Regions from separate parts of the Streptomyces sp. NPDC054863 genome, predicted to be linked through region 2. Evidence: riboswitches for the same ligand, from Rfam matches in the RefSeq annotation. Region 2 holds a riboswitch; each other region holds the start of a gene.
The links. A riboswitch is a leader RNA that binds a small molecule or an ion and turns the genes downstream of it on or off. The one in region 2 is predicted to bind cyclic di-AMP.
Positions count from the first base shown of each region.

Region 1: another riboswitch for cyclic di-AMP. It lies ahead of ACWGIG_RS26340 (NlpC/P60 family protein); the one in region 2 lies ahead of ACWGIG_RS08570 (transglycosylase family protein).
Region 3: another riboswitch for cyclic di-AMP. It lies ahead of ACWGIG_RS07260 (M23 family metallopeptidase); the one in region 2 lies ahead of ACWGIG_RS08570 (transglycosylase family protein).

Region 1 is NZ_JBSGZD010000181.1:1,410-5,703, forward strand. It holds gene pcrA (DNA helicase PcrA) at 1-1,126, opposite strand, end outside; cyclic di-AMP (ydaO/yuaA leader) riboswitch at 1,352-1,520, shown strand; gene ACWGIG_RS26340 (NlpC/P60 family protein) at 1,528-2,802, shown strand; gene ACWGIG_RS26345 (hypothetical protein) at 2,882-3,235, opposite strand; gene ACWGIG_RS26350 (NlpC/P60 family protein) at 3,496-4,294, shown strand, end outside.
Region 2 is NZ_JBSGZD010000029.1:7,486-11,779, forward strand. It holds gene eno (phosphopyruvate hydratase) at 1-690, opposite strand, end outside; gene ACWGIG_RS08570 (transglycosylase family protein) at 1,060-1,776, opposite strand; cyclic di-AMP (ydaO/yuaA leader) riboswitch at 1,779-1,976, opposite strand; gene ACWGIG_RS08575 (transglycosylase family protein) at 2,254-3,369, opposite strand; partial or broken gene ACWGIG_RS08580 (cytochrome P450) at 3,487-3,774, opposite strand; gene ACWGIG_RS08585 (recombinase family protein) at 3,822-4,294, opposite strand, start outside.
Region 3 is NZ_JBSGZD010000023.1:4,056-8,349, reverse strand. It holds gene ACWGIG_RS07275 (bifunctional acetate--CoA ligase family protein/GNAT family N-acetyltransferase) at 1-107, opposite strand, end outside; gene ACWGIG_RS07270 (HPr family phosphocarrier protein) at 246-527, shown strand; gene ACWGIG_RS07265 (GntR family transcriptional regulator) at 767-1,426, opposite strand; gene ACWGIG_RS07260 (M23 family metallopeptidase) at 1,608-2,402, opposite strand; cyclic di-AMP (ydaO/yuaA leader) riboswitch at 2,417-2,584, opposite strand; gene ACWGIG_RS07255 (M16 family metallopeptidase) at 2,817-4,184, opposite strand; gene ACWGIG_RS07250 (M16 family metallopeptidase) at 4,211-4,294, opposite strand, start outside.

The DNA.
Region 1 (4,294 bases), on a different contig from region 2:
CGCGGCGGTTCTCGTTGCGCTCGATGACGGCGTTGGCGGCGGTGAGGATCGTCTGGGTGGAGCGGTAGTTCTGCTCCAGGAGGATCGTCTTCGCGTCCGGGTAGTCCTCCTCGAACTGGAGGATGTTGCGGATCGTCGCGCCGCGGAAGGCGTAGATCGACTGGTCGGCGTCACCGACGACGCACAGCTCGCCGGGCGCGCGGTCCTCGCCGGACGGTCCGACCAGCTCCCGTACGAGCGTGTACTGGGCGTGGTTGGTGTCCTGGTACTCGTCGACCATGACGTGCCTGAAGCGCATCCGGTAGTGCTCGGCGACGTCGGGGAACGCCTGGAGCAGGTGCACCGTGGTCATGATGATGTCGTCGAAGTCCAGTGCGTTCGCCTCGCGGAGGCGGGACTGGTACAGCGCGTAGGCCTGGGCGAGGGTCTTCTCGAAGCCGTCGGCGGCCTGGCCCGCGAAGGCTTCCTCGTCTATCAGCTCGTTCTTGAGGTTGGAGACCTTGGCACTGAAGGACTTCGGCGGGAACTTCTTCGGGTCGATGTCGAGGTCGCGGCAGACCAGGGCCATCAGGCGCTTGGAGTCGGCGGCGTCGTAGATCGAGAAGGAGCTCGTGAAGCCGAGCTTCTTGGACTCGCGGCGCAGGATGCGGACGCACGCGCTGTGGAAGGTGGACACCCACATCGCGTGGGCGCGCGGGCCCACCAGCTCCTCGACGCGCTCCTTCATCTCGCCCGCGGCCTTGTTGGTGAAGGTGATCGCGAGGATCTGGCCGGGGTGCACCCCGCGGGCGGACAGCAGGTGCGCGATGCGGTGGGTGAGCACGCGGGTCTTGCCGGAACCGGCTCCGGCCACGATGAGCAGCGGCGATCCGGCGTGCACGACGGCGGCGCGCTGGTTGTCGTTCAGCCCGTCGAGGAGGGCCGCCGGGTCGACCACCGGGCGGGGGGCGCCGTCCCGGTAGTACCCGTCGCGGGGCGGCGGCGGACCGTCGAACGCACCCCCGAAGAGGTCATGCGGGACCTCCTCCGCGGGGGCACCGTCGTCGGTGTCCTCCGGGGGAGGCGGGGCCGCGTCGTCCTTGTGCTGGAGGTCGGCCAGGAAGCTGTCGTCAAAGAGGCTGCTCATCGCCTACCGAGTCTAGGCGGCCCCACTGACAGCAGGCCCCGGTTTCCGCCACCCCGGCCCGTGATCACCGTCCGCCACCACAGCCCGTGACCCTGTACTCACGCCCTTGCTAAGGTCACGAAAACGTATCGGGCATATCGAACATCAGGCTTCCCACCCGTCACGGGGATTGGCTACGGTGCTGCGCGAGCGGCCCGTACCCCCCTCGGCGAACCGCGCCGGAACGGTCCCCTCACGCCGAATTCGCGCCGCCCGCACGGTGGTTCGGAACCGGGGACCCACACGCATCACCGGGGTGAATCGGCCCGTACCCCCACGACCTGGGCCGTAGGGCACCTTCCGTCAGTCCGCCCGAACCCGACAGCTAACCCGGTAGGCGGTCCACGGAAGGAATGCCTGCTTTGGCATCGCATCGCAAGCCGCGTACCCGCGCCACGTCGCTGATACGTTCCACCGCTCCCGGGGTCGGCGTCACCGCCGCCGCCCTGGTCACCGTCGGTCTGGTCGCCCAGTCCGCACAGGCCGCACCCGCCTCTCCTGTCCCTCCCGCCGCTCCCAAGCCGTCGGTCGAAGAGGTGCAGCAGAAGGTCGACGACCTCTACCGGCAGGCCGGGGCGGCGACCCAGAAGTACAACGGGGCCAAGGAAGCCACCCGGCAGCAGAAGGAGAAGGTCGAGGGGCTCCTCGACGACGTCGCACAGCGCACCGACAAGCTCAACGAGGCCAGGCGCTCGCTCGGCACCTTCGCCGCCACCCAGTACCGCAGCGGATCGGTCGGTCCCACGGCCGCGCTGCTGCTGGCGCACGACCCGCAGTCGTACTTCGATTCGCGGCGGCTGATGGCGCGGGCCACCGATCAGCAGAGGAAGCTGGTCGCCGACTACACCGCGCAGCAGCAGTCCGCCGCGAAGCACCGGGCCGTGGCGACCCGCGGCCTGGAGCGGCTGACCACCTCGCAGGCCTCGCTGCGGGAGTCCAAGCAGGACGTGCAGGACAAGCTCGGGCAGGCACGCGGGCTGCTGTCGCGGCTGACCGCCGAGGAGAAGGCCGAGCTCGCGGAGCTGGAACGCAAGCGCGAGGCGGCGGCCAGGCACAAGGCGGACGAGCTGGCGCGGCAGCAGGCGGAGGCGGCGGCCGGGGAGAAGGAGCGGGAGAGGGAGAAGGAGAGGGAGAGGGAGCAGGAGAAGGAGGCCGGGCAGGGGGCCGGATCCGGGTCGGCCAGGGATCCGGGTACGGGTGCGGGGTCCGGCAGCGGCTCGGGGTCCGGCTCCGGTTCGGGTTCCGGTAGCGGCTCCGGCTCCGGCTCCGGCTCCGGAAGCTCGTACTCCACCAAGGCCGCGAAGGTGCTGGCCTTCGCCCGCGCGCAGATCGGCAAGCCGTACATCTGGGGCGCCACCGGCCCCTCCTCGTACGACTGCTCGGGACTGACCCAGGCCGCCTGGCGGGCCGCCGGGGTGAACCTGCCGCGGACCACCTGGGACCAGGTGAAGGTCGGCACACGGGTCGCGACGAAGGACCTCAAACCGGGTGACCTGGTGTTCTTCTACGACGACATCAGCCACGTCGGCATCTACAAGGGCGACGGAATGATGATCCACGCGCCGAAGCCGAACGCGAAGGTGCGCGAGGAGTCGATCTACTACATGCCGATCTACGGGAGCATCCGGCCGGCCTGACCGGCCCCGCCCCAGGAGCTCAGTCGGCCTGACCGGCCCCGCCCCGGAGCTCAGTCGGCCTGACCGGCCCCGCCGGAACTCAGGTCCACAGGACGGCGATGAAGATGTTGACGACCGTCAGCCCGCCGACCGCGCCGAACAGGGCCTTCTCCACCTTCTCGTCATCGCGCTTGACGTAGACGAGGCCCAGGATCACCACCAGGATCGCCAGCTTGATGCCGAGCTTGACGTTGTTGAGGGGGTGGTCCTGGGCCTGGTGGATGCCGACCAGGGCGATGCCGGTCACCAGCATGGTCAGCGCACCGTGCAGCATCGGGGGTGTGAAACGGGCGGTGCCCGCGCCCATCGCCTTCATCTGGGTCAGGAAGCCGCCGAGGAGCGAGGCGATGCCGATGATGTGCAGTCCTACGAAGACATTGATCGTGACGTCCATGGGGCGGAGCCTAGCCAGGCGTTAGCAGGGCGACGGCGGCAGGGCGGGCCATTCCGTCCCATCGGTCGCAGAGGGCGCGGAAGTGGTGATTCCGCATCCCTGTCGTCGATCATCCGCGACCAGTACTCGACCTCTTCCTGCCATTAGCGCTCATTCGAAGGCTGTGCCGTGACGTCCAGGTTTAGCGTCCCTCCCCAGACGGCCGACTCCCCTCCCCCTCACTCGGCCGGACGGACCAGTGGAAGGACGTGAACGCCCTCGTGGCAGCGCACCGGAAGCCCAAGCAGCGCTCACTCAGCACCGCTCGCAGTGCCCGTACCACCGCGGTCACCCTCGCACTGGCAGGGGCCGCGGGCGCCACCGCACTGGAGGGCACCGCGCAGGCGGAGCCGACGCTCACTCCGGCACAGATCAAGTCGAAGATCGACAAGCTGTACCACGACGCAGAGGCCGCCACCGAGGCGTACAACGGCGTGCAGGAGAAGGCCGAGCGGACGAAGAAGTCGCTCGGCCAGCTACGGGACGAGGCGGCACGCAAGACGGAGCAGCTCAACTCCGCACGCGGCTCGCTCGGCGCTCTGGCCGCGTCCCAGTACCGCACCGGGGGCATCGAGCCCGCGCTCCAGGTCGCGCTGACCTCGAACCCCGACCAGTACCTGGAGCGGGCCGCGATCGCCGGGCGGGCGAGCGACCGGCAGGCCGTCAAAGTGCTGGGCGCGCAGCGGCAGGTCGCCGAGATCGCCCGGCTGCGCGGCAGTGCCGGCCAGAGATTCTCCGAACTCGCCGAACAGCAGGGCGAGTTGAAGAAGCAGAAGGCGAAGATCCAGGAGAAGATCTCCGGCGCCGAGAAACTGCTCTCCCGGCTCACCGCCGACGACCGCGCCCGGTACGCGGCCCAGGACGGGCACGGCGAGGCGGGTGGCGGCGGCGACCGTGCCAGTCGCGGGAAGCGCACCGAGATGCCGCGCGGCAGCGTCCGGGCGCCCAACGCCCGTGCCTCGCAGGCCGTTTCGTTCGCCTACTCCGCTCTGGGAAAGCCCTATGTCTGGGGTGCCACGG
Region 2 (4,294 bases):
CTGCGTGATGGCCTCGACGATGAGGTCGAGCGCGGCGCGGTTGGACTCCAGGTTCGGGGCGAAGCCGCCCTCGTCGCCCAGGCCGGTGGACAGGCCCTTGGTCTTCAGCACCTTCTTGAGGGTGTGGTAGACCTCGGCGCCCCAGCGAAGGGCCTCGGAGAAGGACTCCGCGCCGATCGGGGCGATCATGAACTCCTGGATGTCGACGTTGGAGTCGGCGTGCGACCCACCGTTGAGGATGTTCATCATCGGGACGGGCAGCAGGTGCGCGTTCGGGCCACCGAGGTAGCGGAACAGCGGCAGGTCGCTCGCCTCGGAGGCCGCGTGGGCCACCGCGAGGGAGACGCCCAGGATGGCGTTGGCGCCGAGGGAGCCCTTGTTCTCGGTGGCGTCGAGGTCGAACATCGCCTGGTCGATCAGGCGCTGCTCGGTCGCGTCGTAGCCGACGAGCTCCGGGCCGATCTGCTCGATGACGGCGAGGACTGCCTTCTCGACACCCTTGCCCATGTAGCGGTTGGGGTCACCGTCGCGAAGCTCGATGGCTTCGAAGGCGCCGGTGGAGGCGCCGGACGGGACAGCAGCACGACCGGTGCTGCCGTCGTCGAGGCCGACCTCGACCTCGACCGTGGGATTGCCTCGGGAGTCCAGGATTTCCCGGGCTACGACGACGTCGATGGACGGCACGAGCATCTCCTTATGGGATGTGACGCTGAGGAAGCAGGGTGCAGGGTCGCTTTCGGCCTTGCGACATGAGCCTAACCGGATCGCGGACGACAGCCAGCCGATCGACCGCCCGCTGGGACGAAAAGATGCCCGAATGCCTGTATTACGGGACGAAGGACATAAGGGTCGTCGCCATGTGTTACGGATCCGTTCACTCAGCGTGCCTACGGGCCCTGCACATATGAGGGGACGCGGACACAAAAGGGCCCCGGCCCGGCGCGTACAGGGGGAAGTCGCGCCCGGCCGGGGACCAGGAGTGCGGAGCGGACGGGGGTGGGCCGTCCGCTCCACGGGGCGGGGACCGGGCGGGGGTGGGCCGCCGAAGTCCCCGCGGGGTCAGCTCAGGTGGAGCTGCTGACCCGGGAAGATGAGGTCGGCGTCGGAGACGACTTCCTCATTCAGGTCCATGATGTGCTGCCAGCCGCCCTTGACGCCCTTCGCCTCGGCGATCTTCGAGAGGGTGTCGCCGGACTTGACCTCGTACTCGCCGTCACCCTTCTTGATCGGGCCGCCGGCCTTCGACTCGACCTTGGGGACCGAGCGGGTCTCGGAGCGCTGCTCCTGCTTCGGGGCCTTGCGGGACTCGGAGCGGGAGGCCGGGGCCTCGGAGCGCTGCTCCTTCTTCGGGGCGGACTTCTGTGCGCCCGAGCCGGTGCTGACGCCCGGGTCGACACCGTCGTTACTGAGGTTGCCGGCGCCCGCGCAGGCCCAGGCGCCGGGGCCCTGGATCTTGAGGAGCTGCTCGGCCACGGCGATCTGCTGGCCCTTGGAGGCCTGGTCGGCGCGCGGCGCGTACTTGGTGCCGCCGGCGGCGGCCCAGGAGGAGTTGGTGAACTGCAGGCCGCCGTAGTAGCCGTTGCCCGTGTTGATGGACCAGTTGCCGCCGGACTCGCACTGGGCGACCGCGTCCCAGGTGTCGACGGAGGCGGCGGAGGCCGTGGAGGCCCCCATCAGCGGAGCGGCGACCGCGACACCGGTGACACCCGCGAGGGTGGCGACCCGGGTGGCCTTGGACGGACGACGGTGCTTGCCCTTGCCGTTGAACAGCGACATGAAAATCCCCTCACCGACGCCTTCGAGGTGAGCTGTCGGGTTCGGGCTGTGAGTTCGCCCGGCCCTCGGTCGGGTCCGCACCGTGTCGGCTGCGTTCCGTCTCGAAGGCTTCACCCCAAGCCGTTCCCGTCACGTCTCTCAACGTCCGGTCCCGGCACTTACCTTGGGTCCCCCGCTCCTGCCTACGGCGCTTTACGCGACGACTGCTCCCGGGGCCCGCCGGCAGGATTCGGCGTGACGGGCTCCGGTGCTCACCGGTGGCGAGCGAGGACGACCGTAATCACAGGTGTCCCCGATGTTCAAAGAGGCACATCGGGGACATTCGGCCCCTACTTGCCCTCCCTGCACGGCCGTTTACGCAGGTCAGAGGGGGCACGGCAGGACCTTCCCGCAGGGACGCGCCAGTTGGGGCAGAGAGACTCATGTCTCACTTGCGCAGAACCGGACATAAGACCCTGAAGTACCCGTGTTCTGGGCCTAGTTTTCGCTCAGGTCGAGGCTCTGGCCTGGCTTGATGAGGTCCGGATCGCCGCCCACGGCCTTGCGGTTGGCCTCGTAGAGCGCGGGCCAGCCGCCGGGCACGTGCGCCTCGTCGGCGATGTGCCAGAGGTTGTCGCCGGGCCGCACGGTGTAGTTGCCCGGCTCGGGTGCGGTCCCGTCCGCCCCCTTGTCGCCGCCGCGGGAGGCATGACCGCCCGCCTCGCGCCCGTCGGCCTTCTCCGGGGCGGACGAATCGTCCTGTCCGGGAAGGGAGTTCTCGGGAGCGGGCTCGCCGCGGTGCTTGCCCTGACTGCCAGCCGCGGGGTCGGGAGTGCCCGGTGTGGCGGGCGTGGTGGGTGTGGCCGGGGACTCGGCGCCGGGGGTCTGCGCACCGGGCGTGGTGGTGCCGGGGAACGGCTGCCCGGCGTCCGGGGCGGCCGGAGTGTCCGGGCCGGTGCTGGGCTCGATGCTGGAGCCGGGAAGCGGCTCGGCGGGCTGCTCGCCGCCGGGGGTGGCGGGCGTGGCCGGAGTGGTGGGCGTCGCGGGAGGGGTGGGTGTCGCGGGGTCCGTCGGCGCACCCTTTTCCGTACCCGCGTCCGGGGTGCCCTCGTGCTGGGGCTCCGTGCCGGGGGTGTCCGGCTTCACGGAGCCCGCCGGGGGCTTGGGCGTAGCGCCGGTGTCCGTACCGGGGTCGGCGGCGTCGACGCCGCCGGAAGCGGAACCGGAACCGGAGCCACCACCCGGGGCGAGCCCGGAGACGACGGCGCAGCTCGGCCAGGCCTGCGGGCCCTCGGCGGCGAACACCTTCTCGGCGACCTTGATCTGCTGTCCACGGCTGGCGAGGTCGGGGCGCGCGGCGTACGCGGTGCCGCCGTACTGCTCCCACTTCTCCTGCGAGAACTGCAGGCCGCCGTAGTAGCCGTTGCTCAGGTCGGCACTCCACATGCCGCCGCTCTCGCACTCGGCGACGCGGTCCCAGGTGTTCGCCTCGACCGCACTGGCACTGGTCGCGCCCAGGAGCGGAATCGCGAGTGCGGAGCCGGTCACCCCTGCCGCGACGATGAGAGCGGGTGCCTGACGCGGGCGGCGGTGCTTACCGTTCCCGGAGCGCATGCGGTTGCCTTTCAGCTGACGGTGACCCGGCTTCTGGCCGTAACTGCCGGGTCGCCCGTGAACGTAGCCGCAGTCGAACACCCGTCACAAGTCGATGCAGTGCAGATCACGCGAAGGTCACATAGCTGACGCACCATCAGCTCCGGGTGTCCGTACGACTTCCCCGAACTCCACCGGGAGGGTGCGCAGTCCGCGCATGATGAGGCCCCCACGCCACCTCAAATCGGCAGGATCTTCCGCGAGTTGCAGGTCAGGGAGGCGGGTCAGCAGGGCCGCCAGAGCCGTCTGCGCTTCGAGGCGGGCGAGGGGGGCACCGAGGCAGTAGTGGATGCCGTGACCGTAGCCAAGATGCTGGTTGTCCCGACGGCTGAGATCGAGGGCGTCCGCATTCTGGAACCGGTCCGGCCGGTGGCGGCGCTGTGGGACCAGACGTCGCCCCCTTGCACTCCCACCTACCCGCGCTGCCCCTGAGCGACCGGGCCGGAACGAAGCTGAACGGTCACGGCGAGTCCAGGCAGCCGGGGGCGCTGGTACGCGGGAGTGCCCCGGGTCCCCGCCTCCAGCCTGCTCATCACTTCGGGCCACAGCCCCGCCCGCCACCACTTCAACTGACGGGTACGAATGGGGTCGACGACTCCCCAGGTGAGGGGCATGTCTCTCCACCCCATGCCGTGGCGAAGCCTGTGCAGCATGCCGCAGAACTGCTGACGGATGTCGTACTTGCCGGCGAAGTGCTTCTTTGACAGGTGCGGACGCAGCATGTCGACTACGGCCTGCCACTCGGCATCCGTCGGGTCCTGGGGGACCAGCGTTCCGGTCTCCCAGTGCCATTCGCTGACTTCGCACTTGGTCCCGGGCTTGAGCGGCCCCTCCCTCACACCGAGGAGCACCTCGATGTGGAACAGGTCAAAGAACTCCTTGCGCT
Region 3 (4,294 bases), on a different contig from region 2:
TCGGTGGTGATGGGCCGGATGCGCGCGGTGCCGCCGTCGCGGAGCACGACGTCGGCCTCCCAGTGGTCGGGATAGACGTGATCCTGATCGCCCGCAGCCATGGCCATGGGTGCAGCCTACGACTCGCGGGCACCCGGGGAGCGGGGCAATCTGGTCCTGTTCGGCGGGACTTTTGCCGGGCAGAGCAGCCCGCACCACGTGAGAGACTGGTCTAGACAACCAATAAGCACATGAAGGGCAACACCATGGTTGAGCGCCGCGTCACCGTCGGCTGGGCCGAGGGCCTGCACGCCCGCCCCGCCTCCATCTTCGTCCGCGCCGTCACGGCCACCGGCGTCCCCGTCACCATCGCCAAGGCGGGCGGCAACCCGGTCAACGCGGCGTCGATGCTGGCGCTGCTGGGCCTGGGTGCGCAGGGCGGCGAGGAGATCGTGCTCGCGTCCGAGGCCGAGAGTGCGGACGCGGCTCTGGACCGTCTGGCGAAGCTGGTCGCCGAGGGCCTGGACGAGCTCCCCGAGACCGTCTGACCTTCTGAGACCCCATAAGGTCGCGCCCGTACGGGCGAATTCTTGACCCGGCAGCCGTGGCCTCCCCCGATTCGGGGGCCGCGGCTGTCGGCGTTTCCCCTGAATTCAGGGTGCCGAAGACGCCGGTGGAATTGCGTCCATCCGGTATCCGATTCCGGCCCGCGGTTTTCCCATACGGCTTTCGCCCAGGGTTTTCGCCGCCCACCGATTTCCCCTACTGCTTGTATACGGCCCTCGTGTTAATTCCGGCCGCCCGCCGCGTTGACGGCTTGTTGCGGAATCCTCATGCGGTACGCGGCCAGCGCCCGCTCCGCGTGCCGCGCGGTCAGCGTCCTGGCCAGCTCCGCGTCCCGCCTGGTCACCGCGTCGACGATCGCGCCGTGCTCGGCCCACGCCTCGGCGGGCCTGGCCGGCCGGTCCACCACGTACATCCAGGCGATCTTGTGCTTGAGCTGGGTCAGCAGGGTGATCAGGCCGGGGCTGCCGGACGCCTGGGCGAGGGTCTCGTGGAACCAGCCGGTCAGGGCGGTCAGGTCCTCGCCCTCCGCCCGCCCGGCCCGCTCCTGGCCCATCCTGACCAGGCCGCGCAACACCTTGAGGTGCGCCTCCCTGCGCCGAACGGCCGCACGCGCGGCGCCGAGCGGCTCCAGGAGCGTGCGCATCTCCAGGAGGTCCGCGGCCTCCTGCGCGGTCGGCTCGGCGACGCAGGCGCCCGCGTGCCTGCGGGTGGTGACGAAGCCCTCGGCCTGGAGGGTGCGCAGCGCCTCGCGGACCGGGACGCGCGAGACGCCGTACCTGCGGGCCAGCACCTCTTCCGTGAGTCGGCTGCCGCACGGCAGGAATCCGGACACGATGTCGTCGCGAATCGCCGTACACACCGAATGCGCGGGAATGCGCATGCCAGGACCCCCGTCTGCCCGCCGAAGCCTTCTCTCAACTCTATTGCAACACGGGGGAATTACCGAAGAAAATCCGGGATCTCCGAGGAATGCGCACACGGAAATGCCCCGGCTCGTGAAGAGCCGGGGCATTCCGGAACAGCGGGAGCGGCCACCGCACGTGCGACCGCGGCGGGTGCGGTCAGACGCTGACGCCGTGGCCGCGCAGGTACGCGACCGGGTCGATGTCCGAGCCGTACTCGGAGGAGGTGCGGGCCTCGAAGTGCAGGTGCGGGCCGGTGGAGTTGCCCGTGGAGCCGGAGAGGCCTATCTGCTCGCCGGCCGCGACGGACCGGCCGACGGAGACGCCGATCGAGGAGAGGTGGCCGTACTGGGTGTACGAGCCGTCGTTCATCCTGATCACGACGTTGTTGCCGTACGCCCCGCCCCAGCCGGCCTCGACGACCGTGCCGGCACCGACGGCGACGACGGAACTGCCCGACGAGGCGTGGAAGTCGACACCGGAGTGGCTGCCGGAGGACCACATCGCGCCGCCGGACTGGTAGCCGGTGGAGACGTACGAGCCGGCGACGGGCAGCCGGAAGGCGTTGAGGCGCTTGCGCTCGGCCTCGCGGGCGGCACGCTCGCGCTCCTCGCGCTCCTTCTTGGCCTTGGCCTCCGCCTTGCGCTTGACCTCGGCCTTGCGGGCCTCCTCGGCCTTCCGCTCGGCCTCGGCCTTCTCGTACGCTTGCTTCTGGGCGGTGGCCTGGGCCTCGACCTGGGCGGTGAGGGCCTCCGTCACGGAGTCCTCCATGACGACGGCGCGGATGGTGCCGGTGTCCTCGGCGGCCAGGTCGTGCTCGGCGGCGATGGCCTGCGGGGCCAGCGTTCCGATGACACCGGTCGTGGTGAGTGCGGCGACTCCGGCGATGTTTGCGCTCCTGCGCGACAGCACGGAGGGACGCCGGTGCTTCCCGGCGGCACGGGTGAACGCCATGAAGTGGCTGTTTCCTTTCCTTCCTTCTCGCCTACCGGGTTAGCTGACGGGTTCGGAGCAGGAAGGTCTCCTACGGGCCCCACCGGCCCGTGAAGGGCGATGGCGTCCGATTCACCCCAGGGACTGAATGGGTCCCCGGCTCCCCAGGCTCGCGCCTGACGGGGACTCGGCGATGACTGCCCGGTGCCACGGTTGCGGCGCACTCTGACGGACAGCCGGACCGACGCTAAGCGGCACTTCTTTCAATCGCCAAACAGACAGCCGTTTTTGTAACGGAGCCCACACGGCAGACAGGCAACCTCTCCAATAAATCGGACAAAAGGGAGGACCCCGACGACTCGGGAGTCATCGGGGTCCTTCTTGTCATGCTTTGTACCGGTTGTGTGGAGGGCCTGTGAGGCGGCCTTCCACCGGTCAGCCGGTGACGACCGTGACCTCACCGATGTTCAGCGCCCGTACGGGCTCCGCGATCTGCGAGGCGTCGCCGACCAGGACCGTGACCAGCTTGTCCACCGGGAACGCGTTCACGACGGCCGCCGTGGCCTCCACCGTGCCGGTCGCGGCGAGCCGGGCGTACAGCTGGGCCTGGAAGTCGTCGGGCAGGTGCTGCTCGACCTGGTCGGCCAGCGTGCCCGCGACGGCGGACGCCGTCTCGTACTTGAGCGGGGCGACCCCGACCAGGTTCTGCACGGCGACATCGCGCTCGGCGTCGGTGAGCCCCTCGGCCGCGAGCGTCCGCAGGACCTTCCAGAGGTCGTCCAGGGCGGGCCCGGTCGACTCGGTGTCCACGGAGCCGCTGATGGCCAGCATGGCCGCTCCCGCACCATCGGCCGTGGAGCGCATGACCTGCCCGAAGGCGCGCACGCCGTAGGTGTAGCCCTTCTCCTCGCGCAGGACACGGTCCAGGCGCGAGGTGAGGGTGCCACCGAGGCAGTACGTGCCGAGGACCTGGGCGGGCCAGACGCGGTCGTGCCGGTCCGCGCCGATGCGCCCGATCAGCAGCTGGGTCTGGACGGCACCCGGGCGGTCGACGATGACCACACGGCCGGTGTCGTCGGCGGTGATCGGCGGGACCGGGCGGGGAGCGGCGGTGTTGCCCGTCCACTCCCCCAGGGTGTCGGCCAGGACGGCGTCCAGGTCGATGCCCGTCAGGTCGCCGACGACCACGGCGGTGGAGGTGGCCGGGCGGACGTGCGCCTCGTAGAAGGCGCGCACGGCCGCGGAGTCGATGGCCTTGACCGTCTCCTCGGTGCCCTGGCGGGGGCGCGACATGCGCAGGTCCGCCGGGAACAGCTCGTGGGAGAGCTGCTTGGCGGCCCGCCGCGACGGGTTGGCCGCCTCGTGCGGGATCTCGTCGAGCCGGTTGCGCACGAGACGGTCGATCTCGCCGTCCGCGAACGCGGGCGCGCGCAGGGCGTCGGCGAGCAGGCCGAGCGCCTTGGGCAGCCGGGAGACCGGCACTTCGAGGGAGACCCGGATGCCGGGGTGGTCGGCGTACGCGTCGAGGGTGGCGCCGCAGCGCTCCAGCTCGGCGGCGAACTCCTCGGCGGAGTGCTTGTCGGTGCCCTCGGTGAAGGCGCGCGACATGATCGTGGCCACCCCGTCCAGGCCCGCGGGCTCGGCCTCAAGAGGCGCCCCGAGATTGACCTCGACGGCCACCAGCTTCTGGCCGGGACGGTCGCAGCGCAGCACGGTCAGCCCGTTGGGCAGGGCGCCGCGCTCGGGGGCAGGGAAGGCCCACGGGGTGGCGGGCCCGGCCTGCGGCTGCGGGTGGAACTGCATCTCGCTGGTCACGGCTACGGTCTCCGTCACTTGTCCGCCCCTTCCTGCTGGTCTTCCTGTGCGGCCTCGCCGGCCGTGTCGTCTGCGAGATCGGCGGCGGCTGCGAGCGG